DNA from 4 places in the Streptomyces sp. NPDC033216 genome. Region 2 is predicted to be linked to each of the others. Evidence: riboswitches for the same ligand, from Rfam matches in the RefSeq annotation. Region 2 holds a riboswitch; each other region holds the start of a gene.
The links. Region 2 has a riboswitch for cyclic di-AMP ahead of ACZ5Y0_RS28965 (transglycosylase SLT domain-containing protein). Riboswitches for the same ligand answer to the same signal wherever they lie in the genome.
Positions count from the first base shown of each region.

Region 1: it holds a riboswitch for cyclic di-AMP, as region 2 does, so the genes downstream of both, ACZ5Y0_RS07230 (M23 family metallopeptidase) here and ACZ5Y0_RS28965 (transglycosylase SLT domain-containing protein) in region 2, are expected to answer to the same signal.
Region 3: it holds a riboswitch for cyclic di-AMP, as region 2 does, so the genes downstream of both, ACZ5Y0_RS13505 (transglycosylase family protein) here and ACZ5Y0_RS28965 (transglycosylase SLT domain-containing protein) in region 2, are expected to answer to the same signal.
Region 4: it holds a riboswitch for cyclic di-AMP, as region 2 does, so the genes downstream of both, ACZ5Y0_RS30565 (M23 family metallopeptidase) here and ACZ5Y0_RS28965 (transglycosylase SLT domain-containing protein) in region 2, are expected to answer to the same signal.

Region 1 covers NZ_JBVIQK010000003.1:120,193-125,291, forward strand. Annotated here, with positions in the region: gene ACZ5Y0_RS07210 (aspartate aminotransferase family protein) at 1-12, shown strand, start outside; gene ACZ5Y0_RS07215 (helix-turn-helix domain-containing protein) at 89-718, shown strand; gene ACZ5Y0_RS07220 (DUF6126 family protein) at 715-837, shown strand; gene ACZ5Y0_RS07225 (tyrosine-protein phosphatase) at 862-1,659, opposite strand; cyclic di-AMP (ydaO/yuaA leader) riboswitch at 2,262-2,419, shown strand; gene ACZ5Y0_RS07230 (M23 family metallopeptidase) at 2,424-3,431, shown strand; gene ACZ5Y0_RS07235 (SGNH/GDSL hydrolase family protein) at 3,869-4,687, shown strand; gene ACZ5Y0_RS07240 (SIMPL domain-containing protein) at 4,802-5,099, shown strand, end outside.
Region 2 covers NZ_JBVIQK010000020.1:106,962-112,060, reverse strand. Annotated here, with positions in the region: gene ACZ5Y0_RS28970 (CocE/NonD family hydrolase) at 1-1,678, shown strand, start outside; cyclic di-AMP (ydaO/yuaA leader) riboswitch at 1,764-1,944, shown strand; gene ACZ5Y0_RS28965 (transglycosylase SLT domain-containing protein) at 1,950-2,432, shown strand; gene ACZ5Y0_RS28960 (HAD family hydrolase) at 2,543-3,367, opposite strand; gene ACZ5Y0_RS28955 (GNAT family N-acetyltransferase) at 3,613-4,686, shown strand; gene ACZ5Y0_RS28950 (glycosyltransferase family 2 protein) at 4,774-5,099, shown strand, end outside.
Region 3 covers NZ_JBVIQK010000005.1:404,999-410,097, forward strand. Annotated here, with positions in the region: gene ACZ5Y0_RS13495 (cytochrome P450 family protein) at 1-15, shown strand, start outside; gene ACZ5Y0_RS13500 (transglycosylase family protein) at 195-1,172, shown strand; cyclic di-AMP (ydaO/yuaA leader) riboswitch at 1,376-1,558, shown strand; gene ACZ5Y0_RS13505 (transglycosylase family protein) at 1,562-2,269, shown strand; gene eno (phosphopyruvate hydratase) at 2,600-3,886, shown strand; gene ACZ5Y0_RS13515 (FtsB family cell division protein) at 4,069-4,548, shown strand; gene ACZ5Y0_RS13520 (DUF501 domain-containing protein) at 4,589-5,099, shown strand, end outside.
Region 4 covers NZ_JBVIQK010000023.1:77,735-82,833, reverse strand. Annotated here, with positions in the region: gene trmB (tRNA (guanosine(46)-N7)-methyltransferase TrmB) at 1-647, shown strand, start outside; gene ACZ5Y0_RS30570 (PrsW family intramembrane metalloprotease) at 699-2,117, shown strand; gene ACZ5Y0_RS30565 (M23 family metallopeptidase) at 2,283-3,299, opposite strand; cyclic di-AMP (ydaO/yuaA leader) riboswitch at 3,309-3,466, opposite strand; tRNA gene ACZ5Y0_RS30560 (tRNA-Met) at 3,783-3,856, opposite strand; gene ACZ5Y0_RS30555 (dihydrofolate reductase family protein) at 3,922-5,061, opposite strand.

The DNA of each region.
Region 1 (5,099 bases), on a different contig from region 2:
GCCGACCGGTAGATGTTCACGTCCGCCCCGGATTTGCCTCTGAGGCAAGCAACTTGCCGCAGGGGCAATTTCCGGGCTGAATGGAGGCATGAGCCACCCAGCCTCAGAGCCCGGGTCCGAGCCCGGGCCGGCCCACGACCTGGGCGTCGTCGCGCCGCGACTGCGCGCCCTGCGCCGTCGTGCCTCCCTCACCCTGGAGGCCGCGGCCCGCGCCGCCGGACTGTCACCGGCCCACCTGTCCCGTCTGGAGACCGGGCAGCGCCAGCCCTCGCTGCCGATGCTGCTCGCGCTCGCCCGTGTCTACGGTACGACCGTCTCCGAACTGCTCGGCGAGACGGTCGCCGACCGGGACGCCGTCGTGCGTGCCGCCGACATGGAGCCCACCCATGCGGGCGGCTGGACCTACCGGCAGTCCGGCGCTCCGGGGCGGGGCATGCAGGCGCTGCGCGTGCAGGTGCCGTACGGCTCACAGGGCGACATCGTGCGGGTGCATCCCGGTGAGGAGTGGCTGCACGTCCTGCGCGGACGGCTGCGACTGCGCCTCGGCGACACCACCCACTTGCTCGGGCCCGGCGACAGCGCGCACTTCGACTCGCTGACCCCGCACCGCATCGCCGCGCAGGACCCCGACGGTGTCGACCTGTTGTTCGTCCACACCCTGTTGCAGAGCCCGACGGCCGCGCTGTGCCTCGGCCCCACCCCTGGAGAGACGCCATGACCGACATGGAGGAGAAGTTCCCTCGGAGCCTGTGGATCCGGCTGATCATCTACATCGCGGTGGGACATGTCTTCGCCGGGTTCCTCTGGCTGCTGTTCGAGATCGGGGCCAAGCAGTAGACGCGGGGCACCGAGCGTGCCACCTCAGTCGAGCAGACGCTCCCGGAGCCGCTCGCGGGTCCGCGGGGTCAGACCGAGGCCCTGCCCGAGGTAGGCGTCGACACCGCCCCAGGTCTCCTCGATGGTCTCGAACGCGGCCGTGAGGTACTCGGCGCGGGCGTCGAAGAGGGGGCTGAGCAGCTCCATGACCTCGGGGGAGTACGTCTCGGCGGAGGTGCCGCTGCGGCGTACCTTGTATCGGCGGTGCTTGGCGTTGGACTCCAGGTAGTCCGCCAGGATCGCCTCGCGCTCCACGCCCACCGCCAGCAGCGTCACGGCGATGGACAGGCCCGCGCGGTCCTTGCCCGCCGCGCAGTGCATCAGCGCCGGGACGCTGTCCTCCGCGAGCGAGTGCAGTACGAGCGAGTGCTCGCCCGTGCGCTCCTTCACGATCGAGCGGTAGGAGGCGATCATCCGGCCGGCCGCCCTGCCGTCGCCGAGGATCTCGCGCAGCAGGTCGATGTCGCCGTCGCGGACCATCTTCCAGAACTCGGAACCGTCCGCCGGGTCGGAGAGCGGCAGGTTCACGTTGCGCACCCCCGGCAGCTCGATGTCCGGGCCCTCCAGCTTCTGGTCCGCCGCGTTGCGGAAGTCGAAGACCGTGTGCAGTCCGAGCGAGGAGAGGAACGCGGCGTCCTCGTCGGTGGCGTGCGCGAGATGCCCGCTGCGGAAGAGCACGCCGTGGCGTACCCGCCGGCCGTCGACGGTCGGCAGACCGCCCACGTCACGGAAGTTCCGCACTCCGGCCAGCTGGGGCTCGGTCGACGGGATCTGCTGCGTCACGGGGGCTCCTCCCGGTCCTCGGTCCCGGCAGGCGCGGCTCGGCATGGCCACCGGAACATTTCCTCGACCATACGACATGGATGCCCGGGGCAAACGGTCCTCCACAAGGGCCTTCGGCGGTCGCGGGACGGCCGGCGGGGACGCCGGGTTCGGGGCGGGCAGGCTCGATCCGACAGCGACGTACGAATGCCGTGAAACGGGCGAAGTCCGCCGTGGTGCGATGGTGTCGCGCCATGGATCGCGCACCGGGCCGCCTGGTGACCTTGATGCGATGGTTATCCGTCTGCGTCACATGTGGGAGTTCTGTCCGAATTGGATCCTTCATTCCAACTCGCTGTGGAATAGGAGACTCTGGGGGACCGTCACGTGATCAGCGTCATATTCGTGACCCTGAGTCGTTCGTCATGCTCACGTAATACGGCTGTTTCTCAAGGAAATTAATGGGAAAGCCGGCATCTCAATCCACGGAGGGTGACGGGCAGTCCCCTCAGGGGATCAAGCCAATGGCACGGGGAGTACAACCTTCGCTTGTCCCTGTGCGTCTCGGTCGCTTACGTTCCACACCAATCCGGACGGACGCCCAATCCTGCCGCCGCCCGGAGCCCGCACACTCACCCGTGAACGGCAGGAGCGGGGGACCCACAGGCAGTACCGCCTGTTCCGGTTCCCGGAACGGCTAGGGGTAAAGCCGCGCCTCGGCGCGGCCGGACATCTCCAGTCCGCACCCGACAGCTCACCTCGTAGGCGCCGGAGAGGAATTCGTCATGCCCGCCAAGGGTAAGCACCGCCGTCCGAAGCCCCAGCGCTTCACCCGTTCCATCGCCGCCGCCGGAACCGGCGGCGCCGCGCTCGCCCTCCCGCTCATAGGGGCCACCGGTGCGCACGCCGCGCCGTCCCAGTCGGCGGCGCAGTCGCTTTCCCCCGTTTCCGCCGCTTCCTCGCTCTCCTCCGTTTCGGAAGAGGCCGTTCAGGCCGTTCCCGTGGCGCAGAAGTCCGCGAAGTCCGCCAGGACCTACACGGTGCGGTCCGGCGACTACCTCTCGAAGATCGCGGACGAGCAGAACGTCAGCGGTGGCTGGACCCGGCTCTACGCGGACAACCGCGAGGCCGTCGGCGACGACCCGTCGCTGATCCACCCGGGCCTGAAGCTGTCGATCGGCGAGCGGGCCGCGACCGGCACGAGGGGCGCGACGGGTACGACCAAGTCGCCGTCCGCATCGTCCGGTTCGTCCTCCTCGTCGAAGCAGTCCACGGGCTCCTCCGCGAAGTCGTCCTCCTCGGACTCCGCGAAGTCGTCCGCGTCGAAGTCGTCCCCGTCGAAGGCGTCCGTCACCCAGGCCGCCGGGAGCACCACCGCCGCCACCGGCTTCTCCCTCCCGGTGGCCGGTGCGACCGTCGGCACCCCGTACAAGATGGCCGGCAGCATGTGGTCCAGCGGTTACCACACGGGTGTCGACTTCGTCGTCCCGACCGGCACCTCGCTCAAGGCCGTCGGCGCGGGCACGGTCGTCTCCGCGGGCTGGGGCGGCGCGTACGGCAACCAGGTCGTCATCAGGCTCTCCGACGGCTTCTACGCCCAGTACGCCCACCTGTCCTCGCTCTCCGTCTCGGCCGGCCAGTCCGTCTCCGCCGGTCAGCAGGTCGGCCTCTCCGGCGCGACCGGCAATGTGACCGGCCCGCACCTGCACTTCGAGATCCGTACCGGTCCCGAGTACGGCTCGGACGTCGATCCGGTCGCCTACCTCCGCTCGCACGGCGTCTCCGTCGGCTGACGTACCGCTGGAATTCCCCGCCTGACACGCCACCGAAGGCCGGACCCCCCTCCCAGAGGGTCCGGCCTTCGGTGTTTCCGCCGCCGCCCCCGCCGCGGCTGTCGCCGCCGCTGCCGCCGCCGGTGTGGCTGTCGGTGGCGACCGCGCCGCACCACGTCCGCACCGTCTCCGACGGCTTCGGTGCCGTCGACGCCGAGCCGCCCCTCGTTCCAGCACCGGACGGTGGGGCCGAAGCCGCACACGGCCGGGCACTTCGCCGACCGCACGATCCCGAGCCGTGTCCGGATCAGCGGCTTCCGGGGGTGTCTCGCGTCGGCGCGAACGAGGGCGGCCGTATTCCCTGATTGGCCAAGTCTTTAGGAGTGGCTTATCTCACCGTCCGTCAACTCCTGCCTACGGTCGCGTAGGTCACATTCGAAGGTGAATCATGAACGGTTGTGGCAGACGATTCGAAGAATGACAACAGCTCAGCGATCGGGTCGTACGTGGCGGTGGGGGACAGCTTCACCGAGGGCGTCGGCGACCGCGGCCCCGACGGGGCGTTCGTCGGCTGGGCCGACCGGTTCGCGGTGCTGCTCGCGGACCGGCGGCCCGAAGGCGACTTCAGGTACGTGAACCTCGCGGTGCGCGGCAAGCTGCTCGACCAGATCGTGGCGGACCAGCTTCCGCGAGCGGTCGAGCTGGCGCCGGACCTGGTCTCCTTCTGCGCGGGCGGCAACGACATCCTCCGGCCCGGCACCGACCCCGACGAGGTCGCCGAACGCTTCGAGCGGGCGATCGCGGCCCTGACCTCCGCGGTCGGCACCGTCATGGTGACGACCGGGTTCGACACCCGTGGCGTCCCCGTGCTCAAGCATCTGCGCGGCAAGATCGCCACCTACAACGGCCACGTGCGCGCGGTCGCCGACCGGTACGGCTGCCCGGTCCTCGATCTGTGGTCCCTGAAGTCCATCCAGGACCGGCGGGCCTGGGACGGCGACCGGCTCCACCTCGGCGCGGAGGGGCACACACGCGTGGCGTTGCGTGCCGGTCAGGTCCTCGGCCTGCCGGTGCCCGCCGACCCCGAGCAGCCCTGGCCGCGGCTCCAGCCGCGCGGCACCCTCGAGATCCGGCGCGACGACGTGCAGTGGGCGCGCGAGTACCTGGTCCCGTGGATCGGGCGACGGCTGCGCGGGGAGTCGTCGGGTGACCACGTGACCGCCAAGGGCACGCTCTCACCCGACGACATCAAGATGCGGATCGCGGCGGTGGCGTAGCCCGAAGGGGGTGCGGCCGGCGGTTCCCGGGCCTCTGCCGGTCGCTCGACCAGTGAGGTGAGCGCGCGGGAGTGGTGCCCTCGCCGGGCCCGTTCCGGATGCTGGGATGACCGCATGCCCCGCTCCCGCACGCCTCTCGCCTCCACTGCCCTGTTCGCCGGTACGTCCGGCAGGGCGTCGCGCGCCGTCGCCGCGGCCGTCGTGACGCTGCTCGCCCTCGGGCTGCCGGCCGTCGCGGCGCCCCACGCGGCCGCCCGGCCCGCCGGGGCGGTGGTCGTGCCCGGCCCCGCCACCGTCACCGTGACCGGCGAGGGCGCCGCGAGCGCCCGACCCGACCTCGCGGTCGTCGGCGCCGTCGTCGAGGCCACGGCCGAGACCCCGCGGACTGCGCTGGACACGCAGTCCCGGGCCG
Region 2 (5,099 bases):
GAACGGTTCCGCCGGTTCCGCCCTCCCTGCCGACCCGCCGCACACCGAGGCGGCGGAGGCCCGGCTTGCCGTCCTCTGCCTGCCGCCGGACCCCGAGCACGTCGGCGACGCCTGGCGGGAGATGTGGCTCCGGCGCCTGGAGGGGGTCGAGCCGTCCGCCCCCACCCGGCCGGTCCCGCGCGCCGTCGACGGCGATGTCCGCGACGCGCCGGGGACCGGCGTGCCCGTCCTGGCGGTGGGCGGCTGGTACGACCCGTACCCCGACGCGGTCCTCGGGGTGGTCGAGCACCTCCCGCCCGACCGGGTGCGCGGCCTGGTCGGGCCGTGGCCGCACCGGTACCCCGACCACGTCCCGCACCCCGGCCCCGCGATCGGCTTCCTCCAGGAGACCCTGCGCTGGTGGGACCACTGGCTGAAGGGCAGGGACACCGGCGTCCTGTCCGACCCGCTCCTGCGCGCGTACGTCCGCGGCGCCCACCCGTCGGCCGCGGCGGACGGCGGCCCACCCGGCCGTTGGATCGGCGAGCCGGCCTGGCCCTCCCCTCGCGCGAGCGTCCTGAGGTACGCCCTCCGGGGCGCCCCGGTCCTGGTGCGCTCCCTCCTGCACACGGGCGTGGACGCCGGCCGTCTTCTCCCCCGTGGCGACGACGGCGATCTCCCGCCGGACCAGCGCGAGGAGGACGGGCGCTCGGTCTGTTTCGAGTTTCCGGTGGGTGAGGAGACCTGGGTGCTGGGCGAACCCCGGGTGCGGCTGCGGCTGACGTGCGAGGCGCCGCACGCCCAGGTGGTCGCGAGGATCTGCGACGTGGCACCGGACGGCTCCGCCACCCTCGTGGCACGCGGCGTCCTGGAACTCCGGGGCACACACACCGCGGGCGGGGAGGTCACCCTCGCCCTGACCCCCACCGGCCACGCCTTCCCAGCCGGCCACCGCGTCCGTCTGGCCCTCTCCTCCGCCTACTGGCCGTGGGTCTGGCCCGGACCGGAGTCGGCGGCGGGATTCACCGTGGATCCGGCGGGCAGCGCGCTGGAGCTGCCGGTGCGGGTCCGGGAGGCGGATGCCGGCCCCTCCTTCGAGGAGCCCGAGCAGGCGCCGCCGCTCGGAGTGAGCTTCCCCGTCACGCTCGACGAGCCGCGTCCCGAGCGGCGCGTGGTGCGGGACGCGGCCGGGGGCGCGTGGCAGCTGGAGGTCGCCCCGCCGGACGCCGGCACCCGCGTGTACCCCGACGGCCTGGAGTACACGGAGGAGGGGCTGACGACGTACACGATCGCCGAGCGCGAGCCCCTGTCGGCCCAGGTCCGCTGTGACCGGACGATCCGGCTGCGCCGCCCGGAGCGGGGCTGGGACACGAGCGTGCGCACCCGCTCCGAGGTCACCTGCGACGAGAGCGACTTCGTCGCCACCGACGAGGTGGTGTGCACGGAGGGCGGCGAGGTGGTGTTCCACCGACCTGGCACAGGCACATCCCACGCACGCCCCTTTAAAAGAGACTTGGGGTCCAATGCCCGTTTTACCCTTCTTGTGGACGCTGGTGAGTTGGCTCACGTCGCCCCCACGCGGGCAACCTGGACCGGAAGTTGTGATTCCGCTTTGCCCATCGGCAAGTTGACGTCCGGCGCACGAAAAGGATCAAGAAGGATCAAACCTCTGATCAAGGTCAATAGGGGCCATCTGTGAATCCGGCACTTGTTCCGGACATGCGCTCTCGCATACGTTCCCGGCCTGTCGGGCAGACGCCTAATCCTGCCGCCGCCCGGCACCCCATCGACCGACACTCACGCACGGCAGGAGCGGGGGACCCAGGTAAGTCGCCGAGCCGTACGTCACGCACGTACCGGACCGGCTCGGGGTGAAGTCGCGTCGCCGTACCCCTACGGCGGCCGGCCGGGCACTTTCCAGCCCGAACCCGACAGCTCACCTCGCAGGCGCCGGAGAGGAACGTTTCGTCATGCCTGCTGCCGTCCAGCACCGCCGCACCCGCCTTGCCCGCACCCTCGCCGTCGCCGCCACCGGCGCCGCCGTGCTGACCCTTCCGCTCATCGGCTCGACGAGCGCCTCCGCGGCCACCACGGCCTCGGCCACCACGGCCGCCACCACCTCGGCCGGGTACGCCAACAACCTGGACGGCTGGATCCGCGAATCCCTCGCGATCATGGCCGAGAAGGGCATTCCGGGCACGTACAACGGCATCTACCGAAATGTCATGCGTGAGTCCTCGGGCAACCCGAACGCCATCAATCTCTGGGACTCCAACGCGGCCGCGGGCATCCCGTCCAAGGGCCTGCTCCAGGTCATCGACCCCACCTTCGCCGCGTACCACGTGGCCGGCACCGCCTACGACCCGTACGACCCGGTCGCCAACATCACCGCCGCCTGCAACTACGCGGCGCACCGGTACGGCTCGATCGACAACGTCTTCGGCGCCTACTGACAGACAGCCGCCCCGCCCCTGGAGGGCCAAGGAACCAGAGGACCTCAGGGGCACCAGGGGAACTCAACAAAACCCAGTGAACGAGGAAAACTCAGCAAAACCCGGGGGAACTAGGGGAACAGTCTCTCGAGGACGACGGCCACGCCGTCGTCCTCGTTCGACGTCGTGACCTCGTCGGCCACCGCCTTGAGTTCGGGATGGGCGTTGGCCATCGCGACACCGCGCGCCGCCCAGTCGAACATCGGGATGTCGTTGGGCATGTCGCCGAAGGCGATCGTGTCCTCGGGCCGCAGCCCGAGGTGCTCGGCGGCCAGGGCCAGTCCGGTCGCCTTCGTGACTCCGCAGGGCTGGAGCTCCACCGTGCCCGGCCCGGACATCGTGACGCCGGCCAGCGAGCCGACCACCGAACGGGCCGTCGCCGCCAACTCGTCGTCGGACAGGGTGGGATGACGCAGCAGCACCTTGCTGATCGGCTCGCACCACAGGTCCTCGCGCGCTCCGACGCGCAGGGCCGGCAGCGTGGGGTGCGGCATCAGATAGCCCGGTTCGATCAGCGTGAGCCCGTCGACGCCGTCCTGGTCGACGGCCGCGTACACCTCGCCCACCTCCGCCTCGATCTTGCCGAGCGCCGTCTCGGCCAGGTCCCGGTCCAGGGTGACCGACCACAGCAGACGGTCCGCTCCGACGTCGTACAGTTGCGCGCCCTGTCCGCACACCGCGAGCCCCCGGCCGCGCAGGATCTCCAGCAGCGGCCGTACGCGAGGGGCCGGCCGGCCGGTCACCACGAGGTGGCGGGCGCCCGCGGCCGCCACCCTCGCGAGCGCGTCGAGCGACCGGTCGGAGAAGGTGTCGTCGCCGCGCAGCAGCGTTCCGTCCAGGTCGGTGGCGACGAGGGAGTACGCGCAGCGCGCGGCATATGCGGAGGGTGCGGCCATGATCAGAGAATACGGACCCCGACGGCCCCCGACTCGCTTCCCGTTCGGCGCCCGCTCCTTCCCCTTCCGCACCGTTCACACGAGAAACGGTTTTCTACCGCAACGCCGGGTACAGGGACGTTGAAGGCCTATGCACCGGTTGGCAACAACATGGTCCGCTACCTACCGCCCGTAGTGCCTGGGGCGGTACCGTCCAGACAGTCCAGGGGGGACTTGATCGGGGGGTCAGGTTGAGCAGCGGACGTATTCGTGTGCTGAAGCCGGAGGATCTCGGCGAGGGGGAACGGGAGCGGTGGCGCGCGCTGCGCGCCGCGTCGACGGCTCCGCGCAACCCGTTCATGGAACCGGAGTTCACCGACGCCGTGGGCCGGGTGCGGCCCCGTGCGCGCGTCGCGGTGGTGTACGAGGGGCGCGAGCCGGTCGGCTTCCTGCCCCACGAGCGCGGCCGGCTGGGTCAGGGCCGCGCCCTCGCGTACGGCGTCTCGGACTCCCAGGGAGCCGTCCTCGGCCGGGGTCTCGGTCTGAACGCGGAGGAACTCCTGCGGGCCTGCGCCCTGTCGAGCTTCGCCTTCGACAATCTGGAGGCGGACCAGGAGCTGCTCGTCCCGCACGCGGCGGCCGAGTACACGTCCTACGTCATCGACGTGGAAAAGGGCTACGAAACGTACGAGTCCGTCCTGCGCGCGCAGTCGCCGAAATTCGTGAAGACGACGCTCGCCAAAGAGCGCCGGCTCGGCCGCCAGGTCGGTGACCTGCGGTTCGTCTTCGACGAGCGTGATCCGGCCGCGCTGCGCACGCTGATGGCGTGGAAGTCCGCGCAGTACCGCAGGACCGGCCGCCGGGACCGGTTCGCGCAGGACTGGATCACGCGGCTCGTGCAGCTGCTCGCCTCGCAGTCGCGCGGCCCGGACTGCTCCGGCACCCTGTCCGTCCTCTACGCCGGCGGGCAACCGATCGCCGCGCACTTCGGGCTGCGCTCGACGAGCGTCCTGGCCTGCTGGTTCCCGGCCTACGACCCGGAGTTCGCGAAATACTCGCCCGGTCTGGTGCTGCATCTGCGGATGGCCGAGGCTGCCGCCGCCGAGGGCATCGGCCTGCTCGACCTCGGCCGGGGGGCCGCCGCGTACAAGGACTCGCTGAAGACGGGCGAACTGCCCGTGTACGAAGGAGCGTGGACGCGTCCGGGGGCGGGCGCCGCGCTCTACTGGCTCAGCCGCGAGCCCTCGCGCCGAGCGCACCACTTCGTGCGCAGTCGGCCGCGGCTCGCGGCGGCGGCCCAGCGGGCGCTGAAGGGTGTCGGGCGGCTGCGCCGGTCCTGAGGGGTTCCTGTCGGGTTCCGACCGGTTCCCGACACGTTTCCGGTGGGTTCCGGCGGCGGGTTCCAGGCCAGTGGAGGGGGAGGACTCGTGTCCCACGCGGCACGCGTACGGCAGGAGATTCAGAGGTTCCTCGCGATCGAGCCGGTTCAGGTCGCCGAACTGGAACTGGGACCGGGCGGCGGCGGGGTGCTGAGACCCGGCCCCGGCAGCCCGCCCGTCACGCACGGCGAGGTGTTCCTGCTGGTCCGCAGGGGTGGCCGGCCGGTCGCCACGCTGCTCGGGCGGGTGCCGCAGGGCGCCGACCCGAGGGCGGTCCTCACCGCACTGGCCCAGCGGCACGCGGACGCCGGACCGGCACCGGCACCGGCACCCACGGGGGTCACCGTCCCGTTCACCAGCGTCGTGGTCGCCAC
Region 3 (5,099 bases), on a different contig from region 2:
GCAGCCGCGCGCTGACCGTCCGTCATGTGCCCGAGGAACGAGGCGAAGGTGACCATTCCTCGACTCTGTGATCTTCACGTGATCTGCGCGGCATGAACTTGTGACAAGTGATCGTCTGCCGATACGTTCACCTGTCAGCGCGGCGCCCTGCTTCTCCGCCGCGCAGGCACTGCTGTCTCGAGAAAGGCCCCCGCATGCTCTCCGGGAACGGTCGACACCGGCGCCCCCGCCAGGCTCCGGCCCTCCTTGTCGCGGCCGGCGTGACCGGCTCCGCGATAGCCATCCCGCTGCTGGGCGCCACCGGCGCGAGCGCGGCCGACGGCACGGTGTGGGACACGGTGGCGGAATGCGAGACCGGCGGCTCCTGGAGCGCCGCCCAGGACAACGGCGAGTACGGCGGCCTGGCGCTGAGCCAGGAGGACTGGGAGGCGTACGGCGGACTCGACTTCGCCGAGCGCCCCGACCTGGCCAGCCGCAACCAGCAGATATCCGTAGCCCAGAAGGTCCTCGCCGACCAGGGTGTCGGCGCCTGGGGCACCTGCGGGCTGACCTCCGGTCTCAGCAAGGAGAACGGCGCGGGCGACCTGGACACCGGCGTGGCGGACAACTCGTCCGACTCCTCCGTGACGTCCGGCTTGTCCGACCTGTCCAAGGGTTCGTCCGGCCCCTCGAACGCCTCGGGCTCCACGGGCGAGTCCGCCACTCCGTCGGCCGAATCCTCCACGGATGCCACGGACAAGGCGTCCCCGTCCGCTTCGTCCCCTTCCTCCGGTACGCCTGACAGCTCCTCGAAGGCCGAGACGCCCACCGGTGCGAGCACCTCGAAGGCGGACGGCGGCTCGGCCGCGACCGTTCCCGAAGTGGACGACTCGGACAAGTCGGTCCAGGCTGCGGGTTCTTGGAACCTGGTCGACACCGGCTCCCTCGCCTCCGGCCGCCACCGCGGGAGCACCGCCGAGGAGACCGTGGCGGACGGCACCACCACCGCCTCCTCCGGCCGCCATGCCGTCGGCACCTATGTCGTGCGCGAGGGCGACTCCCTCGTCTCCATCGCCGACTCCCTTGACCTCGACGGCGGATGGCGCGCGCTCTACGACGAGAACAAGGGCGCCATCGGCGCCGACCCGAACAACATCACTGCCGGTCAGACGCTCGACACAGGGGTGGAATAGGGCGGAAAAACGGGAAAAGCAGCGGGAGTTCACGTCACGCTTCGCGTCGAATGTCCGCTTTGGTGAAAGTGTGGGATGAGTCTCAGAAGACGTGATCGTCTTTGAAATTCCGCCGAGCGCGTGCCTACGGTCGAGACCGCTCGGCAACCCGAGCCCCGGCCGCCGCAACGCCGAATCCTGCCAGTGGCGGCCCGGGAACAGTCGTCGCGTAAGCGCCGTAGGCAGGAGCGGGGGACCCAAGGTAAGTGCCGTACCGGGCAGTTGACCGGAGCGGCTTGGGGTGAAGCCACACCTCCCGGGGAGCAGTGCTCCCGGGGACGAGTGGCCGGGCAACTCACACGGCCCGAACCCGACAGCTCACCTCGCAGGCGTCGGTGAGGGGATCCACCATGCTGTTTTCCGCCAAGGGCAAGCACCGTCGTCCGTCCAAGGCCACCCGCGTCGCCGCGCTCGCCGGCGTCACCGGCGTCGCCATAGCCGCCCCGCTCATGGCGGCCGGCAACGCCTCCGCCGCCACCGCCTCCGAATGGGACGCGGTCGCCCAGTGCGAGTCCGGCGGCAACTGGTCCATCAACACGGGCAACGGCTACTACGGCGGCCTTCAGTTCTCCGCCTCCACCTGGGCCGCGTACGGCGGCACGCAGTACGCCGCCACCGCCGACAAGGCCTCGAAGTCCCAGCAGATCCAGATCGCCGAGAAGGTCCTCGCGGGCCAGGGCAAGGGTGCCTGGCCGGTCTGCGGCGTGGGCCTGTCCGGCGCCGCGTACAACGGCGGCTCGTCCTCCGCCGGCTCGTCCACCGGCGGCTCCTCGTCCAGCGGCTCCTCGGAGACCACCACCCGCTCCACCGAGCAGCAGAGCGCCTCCCGCTCCGCCGAGCGTCCGGCCGCCAAGTCCCAGAAGACCGTCACCACGCCGACCGGCAAGAAGGTCAAGAAGGGCGACGGCGAGTACAAGGTCGTCGAGGGCGACACGCTCAGCTCCATCGCCCAGGCGCACGGCGTCAAGGGCGGCTGGGCCGAGCTGTTCGAGCTGAACAAGGACATCGTCCAGGACGCCGACCTCATCTACCCGGGTCAGCAGCTGCACCTGAAGTGACATCCGGCCCCCGGCCGGACCGCCGCCCCCTCACGGCCGAGGCCGCCACGCCGAACGCCTCGTGAGGTGACCCCGTCCCCACGGTCTCCCCGCTCCGGTGCGTGTTCCCCCGTACGCACCGGAGCGGGGTTTTCCTTTCGGGTCGGCCACCTTCTGTGGGCCACCCCCTTTGTTCCGGACGGAAACAATGGGTACCGTCTCCCTGTCCACGGGACGGTCGGTCGGCCGACCGACGCCCCGAGGCGGTTAGGCTCTAGTCGCAAGGCTCAGCAAGGGCTCGTCATGGCCCGCTCGTGCCCCGCACAACCAGCGTCACATCCCAAGAAGGAGATGCTCGTGCCGTCCATCGACGTCGTCGTAGCCCGGGAAATCCTGGACTCCCGAGGCAACCCCACGGTCGAGGTCGAGGTCGGCCTCGACGACGGCAGCACGGGTCGTGCCGCCGTTCCCTCCGGCGCCTCCACCGGCGCCTTCGAGGCCATCGAGCTGCGCGACGGTGACCCCAACCGCTACCAGGGCAAGGGTGTCGAGAAGGCCGTCCTGGCCGTCATCGAGCAGATCGGCCCGGAGCTGGTCGGCTACGACGCCACCGAGCAGCGCCTGATCGACCAGGCCATGTTCGACCTGGACGCCACCGACAACAAGGGCTCCCTCGGCGCCAACGCCATCCTCGGCGTCTCCCTCGCCGTCGCGCACGCCGCCTCCGAGGCCAGCGACCTCCCGCTCTTCCGGTACCTGGGCGGCCCGAACGCGCACCTGCTGCCCGTTCCGATGATGAACATCCTGAACGGCGGCTCGCACGCCGACTCCAACGTGGACATCCAGGAGTTCATGATCGCCCCGATCGGCGCGGAGTCCTTCTCCGAGGCCCTGCGCTGGGGCGCCGAGGTCTACCACACCCTCAAGAAGGTGCTGAAGACCAAGGGCCTGTCCACCGGCCTGGGCGACGAGGGCGGCTTCGCCCCGAACCTGGAGTCCAACCGCGCCGCGCTCGACCTCATCCTCGAGGCCATCAAGCAGGCCGGTTACGTCCCCGGCGAACAGATCGCGCTCGCGCTCGACGTCGCCGCGTCCGAGTTCTACAAGGACGGCAAGTACGAGTTCGAGGGCAAGTCCCGCTCGGCCGCCGAGATGACCGAGTACTACGAGGAGCTGGTCTCCGCGTACCCGCTGGTCTCCATCGAGGACCCGCTGTACGAGGACGACTGGGCCGGCTGGAAGGTCATCACCGACAAGCTGGGCGACAAGGTCCAGATCGTCGGCGACGACCTCTTCGTCACCAACCCGGAGCGCCTGGCCCGCGGCATCGAGGAGGGCTCGGCCAACGCCCTGCTCGTCAAGGTGAACCAGATCGGCTCGCTGACCGAGACCCTGGACGCCGTCGAGATGGCCCAGCGCAACGGCTTCAAGTGCATGATGTCCCACCGCTCCGGCGAGACCGAGGACGTCACCATCGCCGACCTCGCCGTCGCGGTGAACTGCGGCCAGATCAAGACCGGCGCCCCGGCCCGCTCGGACCGCGTGGCCAAGTACAACCAGCTGCTGCGCATCGAGGAGATCCTCGACGACGCCGCCGTGTACGCCGGCCGCAGCGCCTTTCCCCGCTTCAAGGGCTGAGCCGACCCGAACAGGGTCGAGCCGAACAGGGTTGAGCCGAACAGGGTTGAGCCGAACAGGGTCGAGTCGGCCCGGCTGAGCCGTTGAGGGCCCGTCCCGAGCCAGTCGTACGTACGTCCCCGTACCGGTCCCGTACCGTGTCCGGGGACGTACGCACGTGTGAGACGGGAGGCGGGGACGACATGGCCGTGAAGGACCGGGACCGTTTCTCCACCGCGACCAGGATCAAACTGCTCGGTGAGCAGACCGCCGCCAGGGTCTACCGGTCCCAGACCAGGCGTCAGGCCCGCCGCTCCCGCCTCACCGGCCGTGCGGCCCTGCTCGCGCTCGTCCTGTGCTCGCTGATCGTGGCCCTGGCCTACCCCATGCGGCAGTACGTCTCCCAGCGCGCCGAGATCGCCGATCTCCAGCGCGAGCGGGAGCAGACCCGTGAACGGGTGGAACGACTGCGCGACCTCAAGGCACGCTGGCAGGACGACGCCTACGCCGAACAGCAGATCCGGCTGCGGCTGCACTACGTGATGCCGGGGGAGACGGGCTACATCGTCATCGACCCCGACGCCGCCCAGCAGTCCCGCGCCGACCAGGGGGCCGCCGACCGCCCCTGGTACTCGAACGTCTGGGACGCCGTCGACAAGTCCGACGCCGCCGGCGACCGATGAACTGCGACCGATGAACTGACAGAGAGACTTTCGTACAGGCATGGAAACGCCCGCCCGTCACCCGGCCACCACCCCTCGAGGACAGCGCTCCGAGCTGAAGCGCTCCGAACTGCCGACCACTCCCCGCACCGAGCCCACCGACGCCGACGTCGAGGCCTTCAAGCAGCAGCTCGGACGCCCGCCGCGCGGACTGCGCGCGATCGCCCACCGCTGCCCGTGCGGCCAGCCGGACGTGGTGGAGACGGCTCCCCGCCTCCCCGACGGCACCCCCTTCCCGACGCTGTACTACCTGACGTGCCCGAAGGCCAACTCGGCGATCGGCACGCTGGAGGCGAACGGCGTGATGAAGGAGATGACGGAACGGCTCCGGACCGATCCGGAGCTGGCGGCGGCCTACCGCGCGGCGCACGAGGACTATGTGCGGCGGCGGGACGAGATCGAGGAGCTGAAGAACTTTCCCAGCGCGGGAGGGATGCCGGACCGCGTGAAGTGTCTGCACGTTCTCGTCGCCCACTCCCTGGCAGCGGGGCCGGGGGTGAACCCGCTCGGGG
Region 4 (5,099 bases), on a different contig from region 2:
CGGGACAGGCCGACGCGCTCCAGCGGCTGTGGGCGAAGTGGGGCCTGGACATCGACGGACACAGCGTCGACCTGGCCGAACTGTTCGGCAACGACAACCCCGTCGTCCTGGAGATCGGATTCGGCATGGGCGAGGCGACCGCCCAGATGGCCGCCGCCGACCCGGAGACGAACATCCTGGCCGTGGACGTCCACACCCCCGGCCAGGGCAACCTCCTCAACCTCGCGGACCAGGGCGGCCTGACGAACGTCCGCGTGGGCAACGGTGACGCGATCATCCTGCTCCGCGAGATGCTCCCCCCCGACTCCCTCGACGGCGTGCGGGTGTACTTCCCCGACCCCTGGCCCAAGAAGCGCCACCACAAGCGGCGTCTCATCCAGCCGGAGTTCCTCGGCCTCGCCGCGACCCGGCTGAGAGCGGGCGCGCTCGTGCACTGCGCGACCGACTGGGAGCCGTACGCGGAGCAGATGCTCGAGGTGCTCACCGCACACCCCGACTTCGTCAACACGCAGGCGGACGGCGGCTTCTCGCCGCGCCCCGGCTTCCGGCCGCTGACCCGTTTCGAGGGACAGGGACTGGACAAGGGTCATGTGGTGAACGACCTGCTCTTCCGCCGCGTACAGCACGAGGGTCGCCGGGATCACTGACCGGCCGTAATCCCCTCCACCACCGTCCTCTCCCTCGTTAGGGTCGATGCCGTGGCCACCAGTTCCCCGTTCCCACCGCTTCCCCCGCACCCCGGCGGCCCGGCCGGGGGCGGTGTGCTGCGGCACGCGCACTGGTGGCAGCACAAGTGGGTCCGTTACGGCGCGCTGATCACGCTGCTCGCCCTGTCGGGGCTGGTGATCCTCGCCCTCGTCCGTGAGCAGACGGGCACGGAGGGGTTCCTGGTCGGACTGGGGCTCGCGATACTTCCCGTGCCGCTTCTCATGGCCGCCTTCCGCTGGCTGGACCGGGTGGAACCGGGCCCCTGGCGGAATCTGGTCTTCTCCTTCTCCTGGGGCGCGTGCGCGGCGGCGCTGATAGCGATCGTCGCCAACAGCTTCGCGGTGCGCTGGATAGCGACGGCGACGGCCGACCCGGCCCACGCCGACACCCTGGGTGCCACGGTGATCGCGCCCGTCGTCGAGGAGTCCGCCAAGGCGGCGGCCGTCCTCCTCGTGTTCCTGTTCCGCAGACGGGACTTCACCGGGATCGTCGACGGGGTGGTGATCGCCGGGACGACCGCCACCGGGTTCGCGTTCACCGAGAACATCCTCTACCTCGGCAACGCCTTCGGCACCGACCAGCTCACCGGGGGCGGCGGTATCGCCTCCGTCACCGTCGCGACCTTCTTCGTGCGCGTCGTCATGTCGCCGTTCGCGCATCCCCTGTTCACGGTCCTGACCGGCCTAGGCTTCGGCGTCGCCGCGCTGTCCGGGGAGCACCAGCGGGTGCGGCGCGTGGTGCTCCCGTTGTGCGGCCTGCTGCTCGCGATGCTCATGCACGCCCTGTGGAACGGCTCGGCGACCTTCGGCGACTGGGGCTTCTTCGCGGTGTACGGGGCGTTCATGGTGCCCGCGTTCGGGGTGCTGACCTGGCTGGTGGTGTGGACGCGCCAGCGGGAGCTGGGCACCGTGCGCGACGAGTTGCCCGCCTACACGGCCGCCGGCTGGCTCAGCCCGGCCGAGCCGTACGCCCTCGGCTCGATGCGGGCACGCAGGCTGGCCCGGCAGTACGCCCGACGGCACCTGGGCAGGCCCGCGGCTCGGGAGGTGGCGCAGTACGAGGCCTACGCCACGTCTCTGGCGTTCCTGCGGCACCGCGGGCGCCAGGGACGGGGCGGCGCCGACTTCGTCGCACGGGAACGGGAGTTGCTGAACGAGTTGTGGCGGCGCAAGGAGGTGGCCCGGCCGGCGCTGGAGCACGCGTCCCGGCTGGCCGCGCCCGCGCCTCGGCCGGTCCACGGGGTGTACGGCGGGCCAGGGCTCGGGTACCCGATGGGGGTGACGCACCCCCCGACCGGCTACTACGGGTACCCCGGACAGACCTGGCCCCACCCGCAGGCCGCGTACACCCCGTACGCCTCGCCGTACCCGTACGTCCAGCACATCCAGTCCAGCCCGCACCAGTCCTGAGCGGTGCGGGCCGTGATGACAACGCCCTGGCCGGAGGCGCCCACGGGGCGGCTCCGGCCAGGGTCCACGAACATCCGGGAAACATCCGGGCGTAGACCTCACCGACCCCCGTGACACTTCCCGGAAGACCTCGGGGGGTCCGGTCACGGTCCCCCCGGGGAGATCTCAGAGGCTGAGCCCCTTGTCGCGCAGCCACGCGGCCGGGTCGATTCCGGTGCCGCCGCCGCCCGGGTGGACCTCGAGGTGGAGGTGGGCGCCGGTGACGTTGCCCGTGGCGCCGACGCGGCCGATGATGTCGCCGGTGGCGACCTTCTGGCCGACGCTGACGCTGATGGAGGACTGGTGGGCGAACCACACCTCGGTGCCGTCGTCGAGGGTGAGAACGGTCTTGTACCCGTACGAGCCGTCGTAGCCGGCGGAGGTGATGGTGCCGCCGTGGACGGCCTTGATGAGCGTGCCGGTGGGTGCGGCGAAGTCGAGGCCGGTGTGGTAACCGGAGGACCAGTAGGCGCCGGCCTGACCGAAGGTCGAGGTGATCGTGTACGAGGAGGTCGGCAGCGTGTACTGCTTGGCCAGCTTGGCGAGGCGCTCGGCCTCCGCCTTCTTCGCCGCTTCCTCGGCGGCCTTCTTCTTGGCGGCTTCGGCCTTGGCCTTGGCCTCCTTCTCGGCCTTGGCGGCGGCGTCCGCGGCGGCCTTGGCCGCGGCGGCCTCGGCTGCCTCCTGCGCCTTGGTCTCGACCTGGGTCTGCTGGGACTCGGCCTGCGCCATGATCCGGTTGCGCAGCGCCTCACCGGCGTCGGCCGCGCTGTCGACGGCGACGGTCTCGGCACCGAAGGTGCTGAGCGCGGGCGCCGCCTCCTCGGAGGTGTCGTCGTCCGAGATGAGGGAACCCACTGAGGGCAGGTCCGGCATGGAGATGGAGACCGGCGACTTGCCGGTGTTGGCGCTGGCCATGCCCGCGCCGCCGACGGCGGCTATGACACCGACGCCGAGAACGGTGGAGCTGCGGGCGAGGCCGCCGCGCTGCTTGGCGACGCGGTGCTTGCCGCGCACCGGGCGAATGGAGTCCGCTGTCGGGTTCCATTCCTCCCAGGGGCCCTCATCGCTGCGGTAGGCGCCGTAGCCGAAGGTCTGCTGGCTGGGCACGGTGGGGGCTTCTGGGGCAGGCCGGTTGGACGCCACGCGGGCGTACTCCTTTCCTTCCGTCGCCTACCGGGTTAGCTGACGGGTTCGGAGCAGGAAGGTCTCCTACGCGCGTATACCGGCCGTGACTGTACGGCGGCTTAGGCGCGATTCACCCCAAGTTGGTGGTTCCCCGGTTCCCTTGCGGGATTCGACGCGTGCGCACGGAGCCGACTCTTGTGCCGGCTGGGACGACCGCGCTGCGTTATCGAACGTTAATAGACCCGGGCACGGGATTCCAAGCTGTTCTGCTTGATCAACAACATTTCTGGCCTGGACTTTGGCCCCAGGATCGGTGAAAAGCGGGCGAGTTGACTGCCCGTCGCGAAACCTCAGGAGTCACCGCGGGTTTTGATGGTGACTCAGATGTTATGCACAGGGCTCCCGAGCGATCACCGAACGTGACGGGCCTGGCAGGGGGCAGGCCCCGAACGCACCGAAGGCCGGAATCCCATGATCAGGATTCCGGCCTTCGGCCTTGAGTAGCGGGGACAGGATTTGAACCTGCGACCTCTGGGTTATGAGCCCAGCGAGCTACCGAGCTGCTCCACCCCGCGTCGGTGTGACACCAGTCTACGCCATGCGGGGGACGCCCAGAACCACGGTCGGACCTGGGGGGCGATCAGGGGGTCCGTCGGAGCAGATGACCGTTCGGCGCCTTCGCCTGCTGCTCGTACTCCGGAAGTACGACGACGTCCGCTCCCGCGGCGGCCAGCAGGCCGCTCCCGTCGGCGTCGGTGACGAAGGTGTCCGGCTCGCGCCAGGCCGTCACCACCCGGCGCACGCCCGCGTCGAGGATGAGCCGGGCGCACGGGGCCGGCCGTGAGGCGCGTCGGGCGCAGGGTTCCAGGCTGCTGTAGACGGTCGCGCCGGCCAGCCGGGGGTCGGCGGCGTCGATCTTGGCGAGGGCCGCCTCCTCGGCGTGGACGACGGGGTCGCCCGCCTCTCGGGAGTGGCCGCGCGCCAGCTCCGTGCCGTCGCCCGCCACCACGACCGCGCCGACGCTGAACGCGGTCCGCGACGGCGGGCAGGCTGCGGCCAGCTCGCAGGCGAGGGCCAGCCAGTGCCGGTCGGCGGCGACCGGGAGCGGACCGGTGCCGGGTGCGGTGGGCTCGTACGACGTGAGGACCACGTCCCCGATGCGCCGCGTCCCGACCAGCCGCAGGCGTCCACCCTGATAACCACCGGGTCCGAAGAGCCGGGGCGCGTCCGGGTCACCCACGAACAGCGGGGCCTGGACGAGCTGGAGTTCGTCGGCGAGACCCTCCTGGAGGAGCTGCGTGTGGACGGTGCCGCCGCCCTCGACCATGAGGCGCCGCACGCCCCGTACGTGGTGGAGGTGTTCCAGGAGTCGGCGCCAGTCGAGGCCGGCGCCCAGCGCCACGACGTCGGTCGTCGGGCCGAGGTCGCGGGCGCTGTCCGCGCCGGCGTCCGTCGTGTAGAGCACCTTGTCACCGCCGGTGTGCCAGAACCGCGCCGCCGGGTCCAGCTCGCCGGTCCCGCTGACCGCCACCTTGAGGGGGTACTCCGGCTTGCCGGCGGCGACCCGGGCGGCCCGGCGGGCGGGCGAGTTGACCAGCAGGCGCGGGTTGTCGGCGCGGATCGTGCCGGCCCCGACCAGGATGGCGTCGACGGATGCGCGCACCTCGTCGACCCGGTCGAAGTCGGCCGGGCCGGACAGCAGCAGCCGGTCGGGACCGGTGTCGTCGAGATAGCCGTCGAGGGAGACGGCGGCGGACAGCAGGACGTACGGGTACGGCATCGGCGCGGTTCTCTCCGGGATCGGGAATCGGGGTCAGG